One region of the Anoxybacillus sp. genome, then DNA from elsewhere that is predicted to be linked to it. Evidence: predicted binding sites of a transcription regulator. Region 1 holds the regulator's gene; each other region holds the start of a gene.
The links. The regulator Rex, encoded in region 1, represses fermentation and respiration genes when NADH is low (regulators of the CRP and FNR family bind a similar motif). The targets are predictions, from matches to a motif close to TTGTGAAATATTTCACAA.
Positions count from the first base shown of each region.

Region 2: a site for Rex is predicted at 1,462-1,479, ahead of pflB (formate C-acetyltransferase). Genes of this name have one in related genera too.
Region 3: a site for Rex is predicted at 4,521-4,538, ahead of V7Z64_RS02120 (L-lactate dehydrogenase). Genes of this name have one in related genera too.
Region 4: a site for Rex is predicted at 1,561-1,578, ahead of V7Z64_RS10610 (TIGR04053 family radical SAM/SPASM domain-containing protein). Genes of this name have one in related genera too.

Region 1 covers NZ_DAITON010000119.1:842-6,825, reverse strand. The annotation lists gene V7Z64_RS10700 (ABC-F family ATP-binding cassette domain-containing protein) at 85-1,980, opposite strand; gene V7Z64_RS10695 (redox-sensing transcriptional repressor Rex) at 2,208-2,843, shown strand; gene V7Z64_RS10690 (YdiK family protein) at 2,853-3,026, opposite strand; gene V7Z64_RS10685 (CPBP family intramembrane glutamic endopeptidase) at 3,023-3,760, opposite strand; gene groES (co-chaperone GroES) at 4,064-4,348, shown strand; gene groL (chaperonin GroEL) at 4,419-5,984, shown strand, end outside.
Region 2 covers NZ_DAITON010000048.1:5,711-11,694, forward strand. The annotation lists gene pflB (formate C-acetyltransferase) at 1-1,370, opposite strand, end outside; gene V7Z64_RS06630 (basic amino acid ABC transporter substrate-binding protein) at 1,635-2,435, shown strand; gene V7Z64_RS06635 (amino acid ABC transporter permease) at 2,502-3,155, shown strand; gene V7Z64_RS06640 (amino acid ABC transporter ATP-binding protein) at 3,152-3,874, shown strand; gene ald (alanine dehydrogenase) at 3,914-5,044, opposite strand; gene V7Z64_RS06650 (PucR family transcriptional regulator) at 5,165-5,984, opposite strand, start outside.
Region 3 covers NZ_DAITON010000010.1:220-6,203, reverse strand. The annotation lists gene phoU (phosphate signaling complex protein PhoU) at 1-301, shown strand, start outside; gene V7Z64_RS02145 (endolytic transglycosylase MltG) at 337-744, opposite strand; gene V7Z64_RS02140 (hypothetical protein) at 741-1,058, opposite strand; gene V7Z64_RS02135 (sugar phosphate nucleotidyltransferase) at 1,203-3,590, shown strand; gene rpmG (50S ribosomal protein L33) at 3,671-3,820, shown strand; gene V7Z64_RS02125 (5-formyltetrahydrofolate cyclo-ligase) at 3,875-4,444, shown strand; gene V7Z64_RS02120 (L-lactate dehydrogenase) at 4,605-5,555, shown strand; gene V7Z64_RS02115 (hypothetical protein) at 5,632-5,817, shown strand; partial or broken gene V7Z64_RS02110 (rhomboid family intramembrane serine protease) at 5,877-5,984, shown strand, end outside.
Region 4 covers NZ_DAITON010000117.1:843-6,826, reverse strand. The annotation lists gene V7Z64_RS10615 (DUF6803 family protein) at 1-376, shown strand, start outside; gene V7Z64_RS10610 (TIGR04053 family radical SAM/SPASM domain-containing protein) at 388-1,503, opposite strand; gene V7Z64_RS10605 (CDGSH iron-sulfur domain-containing protein) at 1,690-1,896, shown strand; gene V7Z64_RS10600 (iron-sulfur cluster biosynthesis family protein) at 1,928-2,242, opposite strand; gene V7Z64_RS10595 (SDR family NAD(P)-dependent oxidoreductase) at 2,257-3,042, opposite strand; gene V7Z64_RS10590 (MBL fold metallo-hydrolase) at 3,039-3,986, opposite strand; T-box leader at 4,169-4,384, shown strand; gene proI (pyrroline-5-carboxylate reductase ProI) at 4,429-5,250, shown strand; gene namA (NADPH dehydrogenase NamA) at 5,322-5,984, shown strand, end outside.

The DNA.
Region 1 (5,984 bases):
TGAATAACTTATATATAAGTGTTTTTTCTGTGGATATGTTTGTGTAAAAAGATGGGCTAGTCCACAAGTGGAGCTAGCCCATTATTATTGTTGTAAACGTTCCCATTGTTCGAATAGTTCATCAAATTTTTGTTTTAGGGCGTCAATGTGCGCTTGTGTGTCTCGAGCCCTTTCGTAGTCGTTGTAACAAGAAGGATCATATAGTTGTTGTTCGTACGCCGAAATTTGTTGTTCAAGTTGTTCCATTTCCATTTCTAATTGTTCGATTTTTCGTTTTCGTTGTCGTTCTAGCTTTTTACGTTCTTTTTCTTCTTCGTACGAACGTTTTGGTGACAAGGGCTCGTCTGTTGTAGCTTTTTGATTCATTTGTCCGAGCTCAATCAGCTCCGCTTTTTTTGCCACGTAATAATCATAGTCTCCTAAATATTCAACAAGACCATCTGTGGATAACTCATATATTTTTGTTGCTAGTCTGTTAATAAAATAGCGGTCGTGGGAAACGAATATAATGGTTCCAGGGTATTCAATAAGCGCTTGTTCGAGCACTTCTTTGCTATCTAAATCTAAATGGTTTGTCGGTTCGTCCAACACTAATACATTTGCTTTTTTCATCATCAGTTTGGCGAGAGCGAGCCGAGCTTTCTCTCCACCGCTCAACGTCTGAACAGGCTTCAATACATCATCGCCGGAAAATAAGAAATTTCCTAGAATAGTTCGAATTTCTTTTTCCGTTTTTAATGGATCTTCATCCCATAACTCATCAATGACACGTTTATTCGACGTTAATTGTGCTTGTTCTTGATCATAATAGCCAATTTGTACGTTTGTTCCGTAACGGAGCTCTCCTTGTTTTGCAGGGAGTTGTTTAATGATCGTTTTTAAAAGAGTCGATTTCCCGATGCCGTTCGGTCCAATTAATGCGATACTATCACCACGAGTGACGCGGAATGAAAGATTTTTTGCAATAATGCGATCGTAACCAATCGCTATATCGGTGGCTGCTAGTACGTCGTTTCCGCTTGGCCGTTCGATCTCGAAACGAAACGATGCTGATTTCTCATCACCGAGTGGTTTTTCAATTATATTTATTTTTTCTAATTGCTTTCTACGACTTTGTGCGCGCTTTGTTGTTGAAGCACGCGCGATATTTCGTTGAATAAAATCTTTTAGTTTTGCGATTTCTTCTTGTTGTTTTTCGTATCGTTTTACTTGTTGTTCAAACTGTTCTGCGCGTTGTTGTAAGTAGCTTGTATAGTTGCCGACATATTTTTTTATTTTTGTGCGCGCCAATTCGTACACTTGTGTTACGATTTGGTCAAGAAAGTAGCGGTCATGGGAGACGATAAGAATGGCACCGCTATAATTTTTTAAATATTGTTCAAGCCATTGCAACGTTTCCATATCTAAGTGGTTTGTCGGTTCGTCTAATATAAGTAAATCCGGTTTAGAAAGGAGTAATTTCCCAAGTGCTAGTCTCGTCCGTTGTCCACCACTTAATGTCGATACTTTTGTCGTATAATCATACTGGGAAAAGCGAAGGCCGTGGAGGACAGAGCGAATATCTGCCTCATATTGATATCCGCCTTTTTCTTTAAATTCCGTTTGTAACCGATCGTATTGTTCGAGTAGACGTCCATAGTCAGCGTCGTGTACGCTCATTTGTTGTTCTAGCTCGCGTAGTTGTTTTTCCATCTGTTGAAGCGGTGCAAAAACATCGAGCATCTCTTCCCAAATGGAACGATGTGCTTGCAAGCCTGTATATTGATCTAAGTAGCCGATTGTCACATGTTTCGGCTTTATGATTTCACCTGCGTCGTACGACAGCTGGCCAGCAATGATTTTTAATAGTGTAGATTTCCCCGCCCCATTTCTTCCAACTAACGCGATACGGTCTTTTTCTTGTATTTCAAGCTTAATGTCTGATAAAACTTGTTCCGCCCCATATGATTTGGATAGTTGATTTACTTGTAAAATGATCATCATTTTTCACCTCAATCTTCTTTTGATAGTGTAACGTACTTTCTTGATGTTCGGCAACACTAGTGTGCGAATAACAAATTTGACAAAAATAATAATAAAGGGTACAAAGGAAAGACAGAATGAAAAAAATAGTGTATAGTTTAAAAGTGGGGAGAACTTTTCAGACGTATAGGAGAGAAAAATGAAAGCGCTAACTATTTGTGAAAGGAAATGTGGGGGATTGACTCGTGAATAATGAACAACCAAAAATTCCGCAGGCGACCGCAAAGCGACTACCGTTGTATTATCGTTTTTTGAAAAACTTGCATGCATCAGGAAAGCAGCGTGTATCTTCAGCGGAGTTAAGTGAAGCCGTAAAAGTCGATTCAGCAACGATTCGCCGTGATTTTTCATACTTTGGTGCGCTTGGAAAAAAAGGATACGGTTATAATGTAAATTATTTGCTGTCGTTTTTCAGAAAAACGTTGGATCAAGATGAAACGACAGAAGTAGCGTTGTTCGGTGTTGGTAATTTAGGTACGGCATTTTTAAATTACAATTTTAGCAAAAACAATAATACGAAAATTGTGATGGCATTCGATGTAGATCCAGATAAAGTAGGAACGGAAGTAGGAGGAGTGCCTGTTTATCATTTAGATGAATTGGAAGAAAAACTAGGTGGGATTACGGTAGCCATTTTAACCGTTCCAGCCCAAGTTGCCCAACCGATTACCGATCGGCTTGTCCAAAAAGGCATTAAAGGGATTTTAAACTTCACGCCTGCTCGTCTGCATGTACCTGAACACATTCGTGTTCATCATATTGATTTAGCGGTCGAATTGCAGTCACTTGTTTACTTTTTAAAACATTACGGAAATGAGTAAACCTCCCATTTACGAGCGGGAGGTTTTTTTCAATAAAGAACGAATAGCGGTGCCAAAATCTAATGTAGCAATAAGAATAAATAGCATCGTTGTGACGTCCCAAATGCCATCGTCAGCACTATCAACAGCAAAATAAGTGAATAAAATGCCCATCAAAAAGTAAAACAACGGCTCAGACTTCATGAAAACAGCCTCCAAATCACGAATTGCATTTGTTCTGCTTCTTTCATTATCTTTTCAATTTCTTCAGCAAATAACGTTTGAATAGCAACGACAAATGTATTCATCAGTACATGTGCTGCAATAGGGACGAGAATACGCTTTGTTTTCACATATAAGAAAGCAAATACAAATCCCATCGTTGCATAAAGAAGCAAATGTTCAAACTCTAAATGAACGACAGCAAATAAAAGGGAACTGACAGTTGCTGATAAGAAAAAGTTATATTTTTGATACAGCGTTCCAAAAATAATTTTTCGAAAAATGATTTCTTCTAAAATCGGTCCGACGATCGAAGTGACGAGCATAAGCGCTGGTGTTAGCTTCACCATCTCAACAATGCGTCTCGTATTTTCGGACCCCATCTCGACGCCAAATACGTGCATCTCAATATTTGCTGCGATGCCTTGAGCAAAAAGAGCGAGCAAAAAGCCCCCAATTGACCAAAAGATTGACGTTCCCATTGACGCGCGGTGACGGTCATACGAGTACGCCATGTCTTCCCTCATAAAATAGAGAACGAAGAGAAGCGCGAGGGAAAAACTAATGACAGCCCAGTATCCCGAGGCGATCGATATAGCTATATCTTTATTTGATGCGTTGATAAATCCGCTATGCGCAAGTAAAGGAACGCCGACTAAACTCGATAGTTGCATAGCGACGTATGTAATGATGACATACCAATATTGCTTTTTCACATGTTCAACCCCTTCTCGTGCAAATTGTCTAGCTTTAGACGAGCATTTTCTAAGCGTCTGCTTTCTTAGCTGCGCGAATGATCGTCCTCCGCTTTCCAAATTGAATACTTTTTCATTTTATCATATTTTTTGTATGAATTTCGAAAGGAAAGACATAATGAAAGAGGGAATCATTTAATGAAAAATTTTTAACTTCCTACTTGCAAAATTGAAAAAAGTTCATTAATATAATAAGTGTGTTAGCACTCAATAAGAATGAGTGCTAATAACGGAACGAAAATCTAATTAAGGAGGTCGTTTGCCGTGTTGAAGCCACTAGGTGATCGTATTGTCATTGAATTAATTCAAACTGAAGAAAAAACAGCGAGCGGAATTGTTTTACCAGACACAGCGAAAGAAAAACCACAAGAAGGAAAAGTTGTTGCAGTTGGTTCAGGTCGCGTTCTTGACAATGGTGAGCGCGTAGCTCCAGAAGTAAGCGTTGGTGACCGCATCATCTTCTCAAAATATGCGGGTACAGAAGTGAAATATGATGGAAAAGAATACTTAATCTTACGTGAAAGCGACATTTTAGCTGTGATTGGTTAATCGTTCGCCTGATAACATATAAAGCATACAAAAATACTTAACAAAAATTATCATCAAGGGGGTAAGATGTATGGCAAAAGAAATTAAATTCAGCGAAGAAGCTCGTCGTGCGATGTTACGCGGTGTAGATAAATTGGCTGATGCAGTAAAAGTAACATTAGGTCCAAAAGGTCGTAACGTTGTATTAGAGAAAAAATTTGGTTCTCCATTAATTACAAATGACGGTGTAACAATCGCAAAAGAAATCGAATTAGAAGATCCGTTTGAAAATATGGGTGCGAAGCTTGTTGCGGAAGTAGCAAGCAAAACAAACGATGTTGCTGGTGACGGTACAACAACAGCGACTGTATTAGCGCAAGCGATGATTCGTGAAGGATTGAAAAACGTAACAGCTGGTGCGAACCCAATGGGTATTCGCAAAGGTATTGAAAAAGCTGTTGCTGTTGCAGTAGAAGAATTAAAAGCAATCTCTAAACCAATTGAAGGCAAAGACTCAATCGCTCAAGTTGCAGCGATTTCTGCGGCTGACGAAGAAGTTGGTCAACTTATCGCAGAAGCGATGGAGCGCGTTGGTAAAGACGGCGTCATTACATTAGAAGAGTCTAAAGGTTTCACAACAGAATTAGATGTTGTGGAAGGTATGCAATTTGACCGTGGTTATGTATCTCCATACATGATTACAGACTCTGATAAAATGGAAGCTGTATTGGAAAATCCATACATCTTAATTACAGATAAAAAAGTTTCAAGTATTCAAGAACTTCTTCCTGTATTAGAGCAAGTTGTTCAACAAGGTAAGCCATTGTTAATCATTGCTGAAGATGTAGAAGGCGAAGCGCTTGCAACATTAGTTGTAAACAAACTTCGTGGTACATTCACAGCTGTTGCAGTTAAAGCGCCTGGCTTCGGTGATCGTCGCAAAGCGATGCTTCAAGATATCGCGATCTTAACAGGTGGCGAAGTTATCACAGAAGAGTTAGGTCGCGAGTTAAAATCAACATCAATTGCTTCACTTGGTCGTGCAGCGAAAGTTGTTGTAACAAAAGAACATACAACAATCGTTGATGGCGCTGGTCGTGCCGAAGACATTCAAGCACGCATCAACCAAATTCGTGCACAATTAGAAGAAACAACTTCTGAATTTGACCGTGAAAAATTACAAGAGCGCTTAGCGAAATTAGCTGGTGGCGTTGCGGTAATCAAAGTTGGTGCTGCAACAGAAACTGAATTGAAAGAGCGCAAATTACGCATTGAAGACGCATTGAACGCAACACGTGCGGCAGTTGAAGAAGGTATCGTTGCCGGCGGTGGTACAGCGTTAATGAACGTATACAGCAAAGTTGCGGCTATTGAAGCGGAAGGCGACGAAGCAACTGGTGTGAAAATCGTTCTTCGTGCGATCGAAGAGCCAGTTCGTCAAATCGCACAAAACGCTGGTTTAGAAGGCTCTGTCATCGTAGAGCGCTTAAAAACAGAAAAACCTGGCGTTGGCTTCAACGCAGCAACTGGCGAGTGGGTTGACATGATCGAAGCGGGTATTGTTGACCCAACAAAAGTTACTCGTTCTGCGCTTCAAAACGCAGCATCTGTTGCGGCTATGTTCTTAACAACAGAAGCGGTTGTTGCTGATAAACCA
Region 2 (5,984 bases), on a different contig from region 1:
CCGATTTGCACTTTTAATTTTTCATCTACGCCGCCATTAATCGCATATAATAATGCTTTCGCAAGGTTTGCGCGCGCGCCGAAAAATTGCATTTGTTTGCCGATGCGCATGGCGGATACGCAGCACGCAATGCCGTAGTCATCGCCGAACTCAGGGCGCATTAAATCGTCATTTTCATATTGGATAGAACTTGTTTGAATCGACATTTTCGCGCAATATTTTTTGAACGCTTCTGGCAATTGTGTGGACCAAAGCACCGTTAAGTTTGGTTCCGGTGCAGGCCCTAAGTTGTCGAGCGTATGCAAGAAGCGGAACGAGTTTTTCGTCACAAGCGGACGGCCGTCAATCGCGACACCGCCGATCGACTCGGTTACCCACGTTGGGTCGCCGCTAAATAGCTCATTATATTCTGGTGTTCGCGCGAATTTGACGAGGCGCAACTTCATAACGAAATGGTCAACGAGCTCTTGTGCTTCTTTTTCTGTTAATGTCCCTTCTTGCAAGTCGCGTTCGATATAAATATCTAAAAACGTAGAAACGCGACCTAAACTCATTGCTGCACCGTTTTGTTCTTTAATCGCAGCGAGGTAAGCAAAGTATAGCCATTGAAACGCCTCATGTGCGTTACGCGCCGGCTTTGAAATATCGTAGCCGTAGCTTGCAGCCATTTCTTTTAGTTCTTGGAGGGCGCGAATTTGCTCTGCTAGTTCTTCGCGGAGACGAATAATGTCTTCGCTCATTGTACGCGCACCTGTGTTTCGTAAGTCTTTTTTCTTTTCTTCAATTAAACGATCAACGCCGTATAAAGCAACGCGGCGATAGTCTCCGATAATGCGGCCGCGTCCGTATGCATCAGGGAGTCCTGTAATAATTCCGGCTTTACGTGCCGCTTTCATTTCGTCCGTATACACGTCAAATACGCCTTGGTTATGCGTTTTACGATATTGAGTAAAAATTTTCTTTACGTCATCGCTCACTTCATATCCGTAAGCTTCGCACGCCTGCTCCGCCATGCGAATGCCCCCAAATGGCATGAGCGCTCGCTTAAATGGCTGATCTGTTTGAAAACCGACAACTTTTTCAAGTTCCCTGTTTAAATAGCCTGGTCCGTGCGACGTGATGGTCGATACAATTTCTGTATCCATGTCGAGAACGCCGCCTTTTTCGCGTTCAAGTTTTGAAAGTTCCATCACTTGTTCCCAAAGTGTTTTTGTCGCTTCAGTTGGACCTTGTAAAAACGATTCATCCCCTGTGTAAACGGTTACGTTATTTAAAATAAAGTCGCGAACGTCAATTTCTTTTTTCCACTTATCACCTTTAAACGTTCTCCATGCGTCCGTTAACGCTTCATTCACAGTAAGTAGCGCCATCATAATCTCCTCCCAATCATTAAGGAATAGTACCCCCTATATAAAGAATACTACTTTATTACACGCGCGGGAGAATAAAGTGTTGAAAAATTTGTGAAAGATTGAACGAAAACATTTTTTAAAATAAAGATTTTTCCAAAAATTATTTTTATAAAATTTGTTGCATAAAAACAAAAAAGCTGATAATATGTGAAACATGAGGAGCATAACATGTTTATACACAAGTATTTATTATTTTACAGCAAATAGTAAGGGGGAATAACAATGATAAAAAAAGGAATGATTGCAACACTTGTTTTTACACTTATGTTTGCGCTTGTCGGATGCGGCGGTTCGACAGAAAAAACGGCAACAACAGAAAAGAAAATTACCGTTGTAACAGATGCAGCGTTTGCCCCGTTTGAATATATGGATAAAGGGGAAATTGTCGGATTTGATGTCGACTTATTAAAAGCAGTCATGGAAGAAGCAGGGTTAGAATATGAATTAAAAAATATCGGCTGGGATCCATTGTTTGCGGCTATTCAAGGGAAAACAGCAGATATGGCTGTTTCGGGCATTACGATTAACGACGATCGGAAAAAAACATACGACTTCTCTATTCCTTACTTTGAATCAACACATATGATTCTTGTGAAAGAAGGAAGTTCAATTCAAAGCGCAAAAGATTTACAAGGAAAAGTAGTCGGGGTCCAAAATGGTACAACTGGACAAGAAGCAGTTGAAAAAATTTTAGGAAAAGAGAATAAAAACATTAAAAAGTTTGAGAATACGGTCGTTGCGATTATGGATTTATTAAATGGCGGTGTGGAAGCAGTTGTGACGGACAATGCGGTAGCGAACGAATACGTAAAAAATAATCCGGATGCTAAAATTGTAGCGTTTGAAGATCCAGATCATTTTGAATCCGAATTTTACGGTTTTATGTTCCCGAAAGGTAGCGAGCTCAAACAAAAAGTAGACGAAGCGTTGAAAAAAGTCATTGAAAATGGCACGTATGCAGAAATTTATAAAAAGTGGTTTGGCACAGAACCGAATATTGAATCATTACAACAACAGCAATAACATGGACGTAAAAGTTGCGTAACTGTCTCCAGTTACGCAATTTTTTCAAAGGGAAAGGTGAGACATATGGATTTTCGTTTTGATATTGTAGTTGAATATGCGCCGTTCTTTCTTAAAGGGGTATTGTGGACGATCGGCCTATCATTAGTCGGTATCGTCTTTGGGACGATGCTCGGGTTAGTAATTGGGCTTGGAAAAATGGTTCAAAACCGCTTCATTCGTCTTCCGTTTGATTGGTACGTTCATTTTTTCCGTGGAACACCGCTATTTGTACAAATTTTACTTATTCATTTCGGTGTCATGCCGATGTTTACAGCACAGCCGAATCCGCTCGTATCAGGGGCGATTTCTTTATCGTTAAACGCAGCTGCGTATATCGCAGAAATTTTCCGGGCCGGCATTCAATCGATCGATCGTGGTCAAATGGAAGCAGCTCGCTCGCTCGGTATGACACATGTACAAGCGATGCGCTACATCATTTTACCGCAAGCGATTAAGCGAATGATCCCACCGCTTGGCAATGAATTTATCGTCCTTATTAAAGACTCGTCACTTGCGGCTATCATTGCAGCACCTGAACTAATGTATTGGGGACGGGCGATGCAAGGTCAATATTATCGCGTTTGGGAGCCTTACTTAACTGTTGCCCTTATTTATTTAATTCTCACTCTTTCGCTAAGCAAGCTGTTACACCGGTTAGAAAGAAGGTATGATGCATGATTCAAGTGACCAACTTAAAAAAATCGTACGGATCGCTACATGTGTTAAAAGGAATTGACGTGCATATTCGTGAAAAAGAAGTTGTCGTTGTCATTGGTCCTTCCGGTTCAGGAAAATCGACATTTTTACGTTGTTTAAACATGCTTGAAGATTTCGATGAAGGCGATATTATCGTCGATGGATTCCATTTAAAAGATCCGAAAACGGATTTAAATAAAGTGCGCGAAGAAGTAGGAATGGTATTTCAACGATTCAATTTATTTCCACATATGACGGTGCTTGATAACATTACACTTGCTCCGATGAAAGTGCGCAAATGGCCAAAGGAAAAAGCGACAGAAAAAGCGCTACAATTGCTTGCCAAAGTCGGTTTGCAAGATAAGGCGAACGTATATTCGGACTCTTTATCGGGCGGACAGGCGCAGCGGGTCGCGATCGCTCGTGCGCTTGCGATGGAACCGAAAGTGATGTTGTTTGATGAACCGACATCTGCCCTTGATCCAGAAATGGTCGGTGAGGTGCTTGCGGTTATGAAGCAGTTGGCGAAAGAAGGAATGACGATGGTCGTCGTGACGCATGAGATGGGATTTGCGCGTGAAGTTGGGGATCGTGTTCTCTTTATGGACGGTGGAGTGATCGTAGAGGAAGGAACGCCACAACAAATTTTTGATGCACCACAACATGAGCGAACGAAGTCGTTTTTATCCAAAGTGTTATAGGAAAAAGGTGTCCCGTTTGTCAGGACACCTTTTGTTTTTTTATGCTAATAGTTGTTTTTCCAAAGCTACTTCAACCGGAACGTAGTCGTAACCGAGGTCGCGTGCGACAGCTTCGTATGTGATTTCTCCGTTTGCGACGTTTACACCGAGGCGTAATGCAGGGTTGTCGGCAACCGCTTTGTGTACCCCTTTATTTGCGATTTGCAATGCGTACGGCATTGTCACGTTTGTAAGCGCAAGTGTTGATGTGCGCGGAACAGCTCCTGGCATGTTTGCTACCGCGTAGTGAACGACGCCGTGTTTCACATATGTTGGGTTGTCGTGTGTCGTCACATGGTCGCTCGTTTCAACGATGCCGCCTTGGTCAATTGCTACGTCAACGATGACAGAGCCTGGTTGCATCTCTTTTACCATTTCTTCTGTCACAAGTTTTGGCGCTTTCGCTCCAGGAATTAATACGGCACCGATCACAAGGTCGGACTCGGCGACAGCTTGCGCGATGTTCATCGGGTTAGACATAAGCGTATTAATTTGGCTTCCGAAAATATCGTCAAGTTCACGCAAACGTTCGGCGCTTAAGTCGATAATTGTTACGTTTGCGCCTAAGCCGATTGCCACTTTGGCAGCGTTTGTTCCAACGACTCCACCGCCGATAATCGTTACTTTTCCGCGGCTAACGCCTGGAACGCCGGAAAGAAGAATACCTTTTCCGCCTTTTGTTTTTTCAAGGAATTGGGCACCGATTTGCGCTGCCATACGTCCCGCCACTTCGCTCATCGGAGTTAAGAGCGGTAGCGTGCGACCAACTTGTACCGTTTCATAAGCGATCGCAATGACACCTTTTTCTTTAAGTGCACGCGCTAACTCAGGCTCAGCAGCAAGGTGTAAATATGTGAATAGTATTAATCCTGGACGGAAGTATTCGTATTCGCTTGGTAGCGGCTCTTTCACTTTCATAACCATATCCGCTTGCGCCCATACATCTGCGGCACGCTCAACAATTTGTGCCCCTGCGCTCACGTACGCTTCATTTGTGAAACCGCTTCCAATCCCTGCATCTTTCTCAATTAATACAGTATGTCCATTGCTGACGAACGACATGACGCCAGCAGGTGTAATGGCTACGCGATTTTCGTTATTTTTAATTTCCTTTGGAACACCAATAATCATGTGCTGTTTCCCCTTTCAAGTTGTCTTTTCGTATTATCTACAGTATAAATGTTTTTTATCACTTGTTGTTTGTTAAGAAAGGAGAAAGAAAAAACGAGCTTTTGTGGATTTCCACAAAAGCTATGTTGCTCGATATTTGTCTAATTTCATATCAACGTACAGTTTTACTTTTTCACTCATATTGCTTAAATCGATATGTCCGATTTCGCTAATTCGCTTTAGCCGATAAGCAAGCGTATTTGGATGAATATTGAGCGCTTTTGCCGTTTCGTTCACATTGCTGTCGTGATCGAGATACGTTTCGATCGTTTCGACTAAGTTTGTATGATGTTGAGCATCGTATTGTTTCAGTTTGTTGAGCGCAGCGTTGTGGAAATCCCCATGTCGCTTTTTCTCAAAAAGTAAATCGAAAAACTGATACATGCCGAGATGTTGGTAACTTTGAACATCGGCAAGTTGATGAGGAAATGCGCGCTTCATTTTTAATACGGTTTGTGCTTCTTCGTAGCTTTTAGCGATGTTCGTATAACATTCGTATACGTTCCCGAAAGCCCCCATTACAATGTCGACGCGAAAACGTTCTTTCATTTGCGTCATAAACGAACGGAAAAACCGTTCAATATGCGCTTCACCGTAGACGTTCGAACTTGGGGCGACAAGCACGATGAGCCGTTGATGATCGATCGTATAGAGCGGCACGGCAAGCTGTTGTGTCGTCTTTAATAAGTAATCAATTTGTCTTTCCACTTGCGTTTGAATATGTTGTTGAAATTGAAAAATGCCAACAGCAAAAAACGGATATACGTGTACGTTTAATTCGTTGCATTGTTCAACAATATCGTGCGGAGACGAAAAGTGTCCGGTTAATAGCTTCCAAAAAAATTCTTGAATGCGCTCTTCTTTTTTATGCTTCCGAATTTGCACTTGCAACAATAAATTT
Region 3 (5,984 bases), on a different contig from region 1:
GTTAGAAAAAATGCATAATATAGCAGTCAATATGCTTTCATTAACGTTAAAAGCGTACTATGAAGAGGATGTTATTGCAGCTAAAAAAGTGGCAGATATGGACGATGAAGTCGATCGTTTGTATGGGGAGACGATTCGTGAACTGCTTGAGCGGACGAAGGCCCATCCTGACGCCATGTCACAAATTACACAACTATCTTTTACTGCTCGCTACATCGAGCGCATTGCTGATCATGCAACAAACATCGCTGAAAACGTGTTTTATTTAGTAAAAGGGAAACATTATGACTTAAATGACTAAATAAAAAGGATGCCCACGTACGTGCGTGGACATCCTTATTTTGTTATTTGGTGTGCAATTTGTTCATACGACATATCGCTTGTAATGACGTATGTTCCGGGGCGCACAGCGCGTGTCAACTGATGCGTATCAAGGTATGTTAAAAAGGATTGTGCATTATCAATAATGCGAGCTTGCTCAAGGCGTTTAGCAATGTCTCGACTCGTTTCCCCTTTTTCGATCGTTAACGTATAAATGTACGTTTGTTTTGGAGAGGATGTCGTGTTTCTTTTTTCTGTTTTTCGTTTTTCTAGCTCAGCAGCCAGCTTGTTTCGTTCAGCCATAAGCTGCTCATATTGTTGTTTCGTTATGTGTTTATCGTCGACATACATGTTATAAACGATAGCCAACATAGTTGTAGCAAACAATATGCCAGCCGCAAATGCACGTGTTGTTTTTCTCATCGTTCATTCCTCGCGATCGTTATGCTCACTTCATCGATCGGCATATTCAGTTTCCGAGCAATTTGTTCTTTTGTCCACCCTTGCTTATATAAGTTCCATATTTGTTGTTCGTTTGAAAACGGCTCGCTCCCAATCAGCAATTCCTCTTCTATCGCTTTAACTCGTTTTTTGATCTCATATAATTGTTGCATGGTGGACAATGTCAGTTGTTCTACTTGTTCTTCTACTTCTTTCGTGCTGTCTTTTTGGAAAAAAGAAATAAGTAACAGTAAAGCAGCAAAAGAAACAAGGCCAACAAATGTATATTCGATCATGCTTTTCACCCCATTTTATTATACATAGGAATGTAGTTGTCATGCATCATTTTTACGTAAAATCGACAATTTTCGTATATTGTCCGAATATGATTGTCATGATATGATGGAAAAAAGTGTGCTTTCACTTGGGGGGGATACGTTGTGAAAGCGGTCATTATGGCGGGGGGAAGAGGAACGCGACTACGCCCTTTAACTTGCCATGTTCCGAAACCGCTCGTGCCGATTATGAACAAACCAGTGATGCAGTATAGTATTGAATGGTTAAAACGATACGGAATTACAAATATTGCTGTAACCGTTCAATATTTAAGTGACGAGATTGTTCGCTATTTTGGTGACGGGCGGCGGTTCGGTGTGCGGCTTCATTATTTTGAAGATGACATACCACTTGGAACGGCAGGAAGCGTGAAACATGCGCAATCTTTTTTAGACGATACGTTCGTTGTGATCAGCGCAGATACAATTACAACAATTGATCTGCAACAAGCGCTAGACTTTCATTTCTCCAAACAAGCAATAGCTACCGTTCTTATGCACCACGAAGCTATTCCTCTTTCATACGGTGGAATTGTAACAGATCGACACGGAAAAATAGTTCATTTTGTGGAAAAACCAAAATGGAATGAAGTATGTAGCGATTTAGTGAATACAGGCATTTACATTTGTCATCCAACCATCTTTGATCATATGCCAGAACACCCACCTTACGATTTCAGTCAACATATTTTTCCACATCTCATTCAAAACGGATATCCGATATACGGATGGCAAGCAGATGGGTATTGGTCTGATATTGGTGTCATTGAACAATACCATCAAACACATATCGACTTCATGAATCGTCATTTCGTTTCACCGCATTATAGGGAAATTGCGCCTGGAGTATGGATTGGTGAGCGGGTTGAGATTGCGCCAGGGGCAAAGTTGGAGGGACCGATTGTTATTGGGGATGATGTATGTATTGACCAACATGCCTTGATTGGTCCTTACACAGTCATTGGTGCCGGTTCATTCATTGGAAAGTATGCGTCGCTAAAACGCTCGATCGTTTGGTCGGACGTGTATGTAGATCAGCAAAGTGAATTGCGAGGGGCGATCGTGGCGAACGATGTGTACATCGGTAAAAAAAATGAAATATTTGATTACGCGGTCATTGGAACGAAGTGTAAATTAGAAAATAAGGTAAAAGTACAACCTTCAGCAAAAATTTGGCCGAATAAAACGATTGCTGAAAAAACGAGGGTAAAGGAGGCGATCGTATGGAAAGAACGACAGATGAAAGCATCGTTTAGTGAGCGGGGAATGAAAATACGGGCAGCTGATGTGCAGCCGTCACTCATTGTGCAGCTTGCATCAGCATATAGCAACTTATATAAAAAGGAAAGCTGTATATTAATCGGTTTTGACGATCATCCGCTTTCTGAAACGATTAGCACGTTATTTGCCCAATGTTTGCACATGTATGGTATGTACACAAATGTATATGACGGAGCATATTTGCCTGCTTTTCGGTATATCATCTCGAATAAGCGTTATCAAGGAGGCATATTTATCGCTACAAATGAACATGATGAAGTAACAATTGACATATACGATGAATACGGCTATCCCATCGCTCGAAAAGAGGAGCAAGCGATTGAACAGCAAATGGGATATGAACAAACTCGTTATATGTCAATGACTTATATCGGTAAAGCAATCGAACAAAAAGAAGACGATGATATGTACGTTCACGCATTGCGGCAATGGGTTTCTTTTTCCTCATTAGATCAATGGAAAGTGGTTGTGTGTAGTTCCCCTTTGTTACGAGAAGTGATTGAACATACGCTTCAGTCGTTCGCTATTGAAGTAATTTGGACAGCAGATCAAGATGAGGAGTACATGAGGGACGAAATACAAAAGACACAAGCCCATTTTGGAATTGCGTTTGATCATTTTGGAGAACGTTTTCGAGTTTTTGACGGGCGAGGAATGGCTTTAACAAATGAAGAAGTCATCGCTTTACATGTATTAGTATCCCTTTTGTTTAGTGAAACGAAAAAAGTAGCAGTTCCTTCTTGGGCGCCGTCCGTTTTGCATACGCTAGCAGAACGTTTACATGGCGAGATAATTTATGTCAAAGATACGAGACGAGACTTTCTTTTTGCCCATCATCATGAACCGTTTCATTTTTATTTTGATGGATTATATGCGTGCATACAACTGTTGCACTTGTTAGTGATTGAACGTTGCTCCCTCCGCGCCATTTTGTCGTCCATTCCGACGATCCATTTATCGTGTCGTCATGTGTATTGCTCATGGAATGAACGTGCTGCTGTGATGCGCAAGTTGCTAGAAGACGCAAGCGACAAGCGGGTTGATTTTACAGATGGAATGAAAGTATATCACGAAGACGGGGCATGGACGTTAATTTTACCGAAGCTTGATGAACCGACGTTGACCATTTATTCACAAGCGGCAAATGCTCAAAAGGCAAAAGAATATACGAAATACTATATAAAGAAAATTCGGCAATATCAAAACGTATAAAATTCATATGGAATTTGTTTAAAAAAAATGATATGATGGAAAGGTGTGATTATAATACTTTTGTTTGGAGGGAAAGAACGATGCGTGTAAATATTACGTTAGCATGCACAGAATGCGGCGAACGCAACTATATTTCAACAAAAAACAAGCGCAACAATACGGAGCGTCTTGAATTGAAAAAATATTGCCCACGAGACAAAAAAGCAACGCTTCATCGTGAAACGAAGTAAGCAGCAGGAACTTTCTCCTGTTGCTTATTTTTTTATGAAAGAGGGGGAAGGATAATGGATAAGAAATTATTGCGACAGCAGATGAAACAACGTATTTTACATATGACAAAAGAAGAGCGTAAGAAAAAAGAAACAATCATTCACGACATACTATTTCAGCAACATAGTTGGAAAAAAGCACATGTAATTGGCATAACGATATCGCGGCAAACCGAAGTGGATACAATGGCCATTATTGAACGGGCATGGCAAGAGGGAAAGAAAGTTGCGATTCCAAAATGCGACGTGCGGACGAAACAAATGATATTTCGAGAAATTTGCTCGTTTCAACAAACAGAACGCTCTTTTTTTGATTTATATGAACCGATTGTGGAAAAAACGCAAGAAGTGCAAAAGCACGATATACAACTGTTATTTGTTCCGGGGCTCGCTTTCGTTCGCCGAGGGTATCGGCTTGGCTACGGAGGAGGATATTACGACCGATATTTAGTAGACTTTTCTAACGATACCGTCTCTCTCTCGTACGACTGTCAAATTGTTTCTACCCTACCGGTCGAAACACATGACATTCCTGTTCAAATCGTCATTACGAATGAAGGAATTATCGTTTGTGAAAGCGAATAACAAAACAGTATAAGCGTTTTCATATCATACAGGTGAAAAAATTAACAAAATGTTAATAATTCATGCCTTATAAACTTTGTGAAACAGTGTACAATGTAAGTGTGAAACAGATAAACAATGCACATATTGTAAAATAACATAAACGAAAGGTGGAAGAACAATGTCTAATCAAGTGAATCGTGTCGTCTTAGTCGGGACAGGTTTTGTCGGTTCAAGTTATGCGTTCGCACTTTTAAACCAAGGGGTAACAGAAGAACTAGTACTTATTGATATCAATAAAGAAAAATCAGAAGGAGATGCGATGGACTTAAACCACGGCATGCCGTTTGCTCCGTCGCCAACGAAAATTTGGTTTGGAAATTATGAAGACTGCAAAGATGCAGATCTCGTTGTGTTAACAGCTGGAGCAAATCAAAAGCCGGGGGAAACAAGACTAGATTTGGTGGAGAAAAATACGAAAATTTTCAAGAATATTATTGATCAAGTGATGGCGAGTGGATTCGATGGTATTTTTCTCGTTGCGACAAACCCTGTTGATATTTTGACATATGCTACATGGAAATTTTCAGGTTTACCAAAAGAGCGCGTTATCGGTTCAGGTACGATTTTAGATACAGCTCGCTTTCGTTATTTGTTAGGTGAATATTTCCATGTCGATACACGCAATGTGCATGCTTATATTATTGGTGAGCATGGAGATACAGAGTTGCCGGTTTGGAGTCATGCATTTATCGGGTGCCGCCCCATTGCTGATATGATGAAAGAGAAAACTGAATATAAACAAGAAGATTTAGATCAAATTTTTGTGAATGTGCGTGACGCAGCATATCAAATTATTGAGCGAAAAGGTGCGACATATTATGGAATTGCTATGGGTCTCGTTCGTTTGACAAAAGCGATTTTACAAAATGAAAATAGCGTTCTTACCGTATCCGCTTATTTAGAAGGTCAATACGGACAAAGCGATATATACATTGGTGTACCTGCGATCGTCAATCGCAACGGCATTCGCGAAGTTGTCGAATTGCAATTGAATGAGACAGAAAAGGAAAAATTTACTCATTCAGCAACTGTATTAAAAGATGTTATGAAGCGTGTTGGATTACAATAGGTTGTCTCATCATGAGGCAACCTTTTTATAATTTCGTTTTGAAAAGGGAACGGTAAAAACGAGGAGGTTGATCATATTGAATGGGAGAACATGGATTTTCACCTTACTTGCCGTACTAGTTCTTTATCGGTTTCGCTATCGGTTACTGAATGAAGTATTGAAACGGGAATCTGTTCGAAAGCGGCTTGTGCAATGGGGGATGTCTATTCCGTTCATTCGCCATCGCCTTATGCCCACATTATTTTTACAAAAGTACAAATAGTTGCGCTTTGTAAAAGAGTATGGTAAAAGAGGGGTATAATAGCGAAGGGAGAGGGAAGGTTGAGCATTCGCTTTGATTTTGTATATTGGCAAATGATGTTCCAACTTTTAAAAGCAGATCATGAAATCGTCTATTTGTCGTCTGACGAAAGAGAAGCTTGGCTACAG
Region 4 (5,984 bases), on a different contig from region 1:
CATTTTGTTTACGCGGCGTTTTGATGGAAATGTGAGAAGACTAAATAAAATATGTAGTATTATAGGTGGATTTTATTTTTTGTTTGTTTTCATTTATTTGTTCATATCAGCTGTCATTCCACTCACAATGAATGGGGAATGGAGAGGGTGGATTGACGTGATCGCTGTGACATTTTACTTATTAGGAGTTATTCCACTCTTTGGATTAAGTTTATTAGATTTACATGTTATTGGACGAAATTGGAACGAAGAAAAAAGATTAAAAGTGCACGCTATATTCGTCGGCATTTTTTTAATTGTTGCTCATATCGCAATGATTTTTGGTATGTTGGACCCATCCTTAGGAACCGGACAAACACATCACATGAATATGTAGGAAAAGGTCAGCTATTCGCCGACCTTTTCTTTTTGACGCCACGCTTTCGGAATGTAAATACAATATGGCTCACTCGCTAAGTAATCGCCTGTCACCGCATACGCTCTCGAACGCGATCCACCACAAACATAGCGAAATTCACATACACCACATTTTCCTTTATATCCATCTGGATTTCTTAACTGCTTGAAAATTGGCGAGTGGCGATAAATGTGCGATAGTGGTTGTTCGCGTACATTTCCTGCTTTTACAGGCAACAATCCGCTCGGATATACGTCACCGATATAGGAAATAAATACAAAGCCATTACCATCGTTTACTCCTTTTGGGGCGCGCCCTAAACCATCTACTTGCCCAGTCATCCCTTTCATTAGCACGTCTTCATAGCGAATAGCTTGATCAATTTGTTGCTCTCGCATTTTTTGTTGCAATACAACGCGTCGATAATGTTGTCCTGCAGTCGTTTTAATATCGAACGGTACACGTTTACTCGTTTCATAAAGCCAACGAAACACTTTTTCATGCTCAACGGGTGAAATCATATCCGTCTCTTTCCCCCTGCCTGTCGGTACGAGAAAAAATACGCTCCAAAGCACACATCCAAGCTTTTCAACAAGTTGCACCATTTCATCAAGAACATGAACATTATAACGAGAAATAACCGTATTAATTTGAATTGGAATGTCAAGCTCGTGTAAATATTGAATCGCTTTCATTGTTAAGTCAAACGAACCGGATGTGCCACGAAAGTGATCATGAATTTGGGCATTTGGCCCATCTAGACTAAACGCCCAACGGGCAAGCCCTACTTCTTTTGCTTTTCGGATCGCTTCCTTCGTTACGTTTGGTGTGGCGCTTGGCGTCATCGATACACGAAGTCCTTTATCAATCGCATATTTAGCAATGTCGTACACATCTGGACGCATCAGTGGATCGCCACCTGTGAACACGAGAAGAGGTTGATCCATCTCATAAATGTCATCAATAAGTTGTTTTCCCTCTTCAAACGTTAATTCACATGGGTCACGATGATATTGCGCTTCTGCCCGACAATGAAGACAGTTGAGTTGACACGCTCGCGTCAACTCCCATATAACGATAAATGGATTTTGATGAAAATCACGCATTTTGATCCCTCCGATTCAATCACTACTTCCCATTGTACAAAAAGGTGGAGAGGGATCATGTGATATTTATCACAAAAAGTATAATGTAGCTATCTTGTCACCATTCAGACAAACATGTACGTCCTTGCATTTCCAATATGAAATAAGATAGTATATACGATATAAGGTATACAAGGAGGTGGAAAAATGACGAAAGTACAAATTAAAGTGATGGATAATGGTTCATTTCGTGTAACCGGCGATGTCGAATTAATTGACATGGAAGGAAACAAGTTTGAAACAAAAGAAACGTTTTCTCTCTGTCGTTGTGGGCTCTCACAAAACATGCCGTTTTGTGATGCAGCCCATAAAGGAAAATTTCAATCGGTCGTTCGCGCGCCGAAAAACGAATAAGCCCGGCTTTTATTCCGGGCTTTTTTATTTTTTAGCGCTCAACCAGTGACATGCGCGGATTCAATATTTGATTTGGACTTTTTAATTGAAAACACCCTGCTCCATCGACAACGTCAAGCGTCATTTGATCATCGAAAAAAATGAGCTGATGTTTTTCCATCCAAATGGGCACATCGTTTGTTTCGATCGCTACATCATGCTCATCTAGTTCATCGATGAGCAACAAAACAGGCACTCCATTTACGGCACATCCGCAACCATCTGTATCGTATATGAGTTTCACATGTTTATTTCCTTGAACACGACGAAGATGTTCAATCGCTCGTTTTGTCAATGTCACGTTCATCATTTCAACCTCTCTTACTTTTTTAAAAATGCTTGTTTGCCCACTTTTTCAATGAGCGATGGAAATAGTTGATATATACGGCTTCCCATATGCATCCAAAACGGCAAGTTCACTTCGCGCGTAGGGGTAAGCATCACATCAACGATGCGCTTTGCGACAAATTCCGGGCGGAGCATCCATCGCTTTACGTTCTTTACATATTCCCCAGACGTATCAGCAACGGTAAAAAAGTTCGTTTCGATTGGTCCAGGGTTTACAGCCGTCACATAAATGCCATACATTGATGCTTCCATTCGTAAACTATTTGTAAATCCGAGCACAGCATGTTTTGTCGCCGCATATACGCTCGATTTCGGCGTGGCAATTTTTCCTGCTTGGGATGCGATATTAATAATATGACCCGATCGTTTTTCCATCATATGCGCATACACTTTTTTCGTACAAGCGATCAATCCGAGCACATTGACATCAAACATTTGCTTCGCTTCCGAAAGATCAATCTGTTCAACGTATCGAAATACGCCGAAACCAGCATTATTGACAAGAATATGGACATCGATCGAGGTGAGCAAGCGATCAAATACATCGTCTACTTCTTTTACGTTACTAACATCTAATTGCTCATATAGGCAAGAAATACTGTACGTTTGTTCAATCTGTTGCGCAATTTGCGCTAACTTTTCTTTTGAACGTGCGAGCAATACAGGTATTCCTCCGCGTTTCGCTACTTCGTATGCGATTTGTTCACCGATGCCGCTCGATGTTCCTGTAATAACAACGTATTTCCCTTTCAGTTTCATGATCTCACCGCTTCGTACATATATATTTGATCATCTTTTTCTTTTTTCACTGCACCTATCGCCTCTAAATAGTCCAGTTGGCCAATCGTTTCAGACATCGTCAACAAAAACTCTCGCTCATATACAGTCGGGAAAAGCGCCCGGCATACGTCAAATACCGTCATCGGCTTTTCATTCAACAGTTGCCACACGTACTGTGCACGTTCTTTTTGTTTTTCAAGCCGCTTGTCAATAAGCGGTGCGACATCTGTCACATCTTCCCCATGTCCCGTAACAATGGTTGTAATGTCGTACTGGAGTAGTTTTTTTAATGAATCATTATATTGCAAAAGTGGCTTCGGTCGTTCCTTTTCACCAATCGCAGGAGGTTCTAACAGCGGATTGGATGAAATCGCTGCTAGCAAATGATCTCCTCCGATCATCAGACCGTCCGATTCACGATATAATACAATATGACTTTGCGCATGACCTGGCGTTTCGATAACCATCCATCCTTCGATCACATCCCCTTCTTTCACTTCTTGTGTGAGCGAGCGCTCGCACGAAAAGCGAAGAGAACGCCGAAAGTTTCCTAGTTTCATCACACCCTCTTCACCAACGCCACACTCGATTAAAAATTGTTCGAAATATTGTTGGTGCCACGAAAAAAAAGCAGCATCTTTCGCAATCCAAGGCGCAGCTTTGCGATGCCCGATAACAGGAAGTGACGGCGGCAAATAATCAAGCAAACCGACGTGATCTGGATGGTGGTGCGTAATGATGACTTGTTCAATATCTGTCGGTTGGTAGCCGATGTTCTGCAATTCACGAACGAAAACGTTCCATGCTTCCTCCGTTTTCACCCCAGCATCAACGAGCGTTAATCGTTCTCCTTCAAGAATATACATGTTCACATCTCCAACGGCAAATGGCGTTGGAACGACAATGCGATGCAACTGTTCCATCGTTCTAGCTCCTTCATTATATCATCATAATTTTCCGTCTCGTCTGTTTATCAGTTTACACCTATTTTTTCTATTTGTCATTTATTTTTAATTTATTTATTAAAAAATTCAGAAAGTAATTAGACGAAACCTATTGACAACACGCTCGTTTTTCATGCATAATTGCAAGCAAATCATATATGTGCGAAGCGATGAATAGGGCCAGTACATGATAAATGGTAACAAGAGAGTGAAACCCGTAGGCTGAAAGGTTTCATTACCCTCTTTATCATGGAACCTACCCTATGAGCTGTTAGGCAAACCTAACCGTCTTGCCGACGATACCGGCACAAAAGGTGGGCACAACTTGTGCCAACAAAGGTGGTACCGCGGAAATAAAAGACCTTTCCGTCCTTTACCGGACGAAAGGTCTTTTTATTTTGGGGATAAGGAGGATAAAAAAATGACGATCACGTTTCTCGGAGCAGGATCGATGGCAGAAGCGCTTATTTCAGGAGTTATACAAACGCTATATGAACCAAAGCAAATGATCGTAACGAATCGCTCGCGCATGGAACGACTCACGTATATGCAACAAACGTATGGGGTGCGAACGGAAACGAATAAAGAACAAGCGGTAAAAGAAGCCGATATTATCATTTTAGCCATGAAGCCAAAAGATGTTGCGGAAAGTCTTACGCCAATCGCACATGCTTTTTGTGAACAACAGCTGATTATTTCATTGCTTGCAGGAGTGACGACGGATACAATTACATCGCTAATCGGGAAACAAATCCCGGTCATTCGCGCCATGCCGAATACATCCGCAGCCATCGGACAATCCGCCACAGCATTAGCGCAAGGGGCATACGCAACGGACGAACATATGCGCATCGCAAAAACGTTATTTGAAACGGTCGGAATTGTGACGATTGTTGATGAAAAGCACTTGCATGCTGTGACAGGGTTATCTGGTAGCGGACCTGCTTACGTGTATTACTTAGTGGAGGCAATGGAAAAAGCGGCCGATGAAATCGGGCTTGATCACGATATTGCGAAAGAGCTCATTTTACAAACGATTATCGGTGCCGCCCATATGTTAAAAGCGTCGAACAAACATCCTTCCATTTTACGAAAAGAAGTCACAAGCCCAGGGGGGACGACTGAAGCAGGCATCGGCGTGCTCGAGCAATACCGCTATCAAGAAGCAATGATTGCTTGCATTAAACGAGCAACTGAACGATCAAAAGAGCTCGGTGAAGCACTTCTTTCCTCCGTTCAATAAGGCAAATTGTTTTTCTTTTCCAACAGTACGTGATATGATTTTTGTAAACAATACGATCGGAGGGATGTTGTATGCTTTTTTCGCCATATACGATACGAGACGTCACATTGAAAAACCGCATCGTCATGTCGCCGATGTGCATGTATGCGTGTGATCTCGAAGACGGAACGGTACACAACTGGCATCTCATTCATTATGCAACGCGGGCTGTCGGGCAAGTCGGACTTATTATTGTCGAGGCGACGGCAGTTACACCACAAGGGAGAATTTCGGCACGCGATTTAGGCATTTGGAGCGACGACCATATAAGTGGATTGCATACGCTCACGACGCTCGTTCATGAACAAGGAGCCAAAATTGGCATTCAGCTTGCACATGCCGGACGGAAAGCGACCGTTTCTGGGGAAATCATTGCTCCTTCCCCTATTCCGTTTGATGACAACATGCGCACACCAAAAGAAATGACAAAAACGGAAATTGAAGAAACGATTCACGCCTTTCAGCAAGGGGCGCGGCGAGCAAAGGAAGCTAATTTTGACGTCATCGAAATTCACGCTGCGCACGGCTACTTAATTAACGAATTTTTATCGCCGCTTACAAACAAACGAACGGATGAATACGGTGGAGAAGATCGCTATCGTTTTTTAGGCGAAGTCATTGAAGCGATAAAAGAAGTGTGGGACGGTCCACTATTTGTGCGCATTTCTGCGCACGACTATCATCCAGACGGGTTA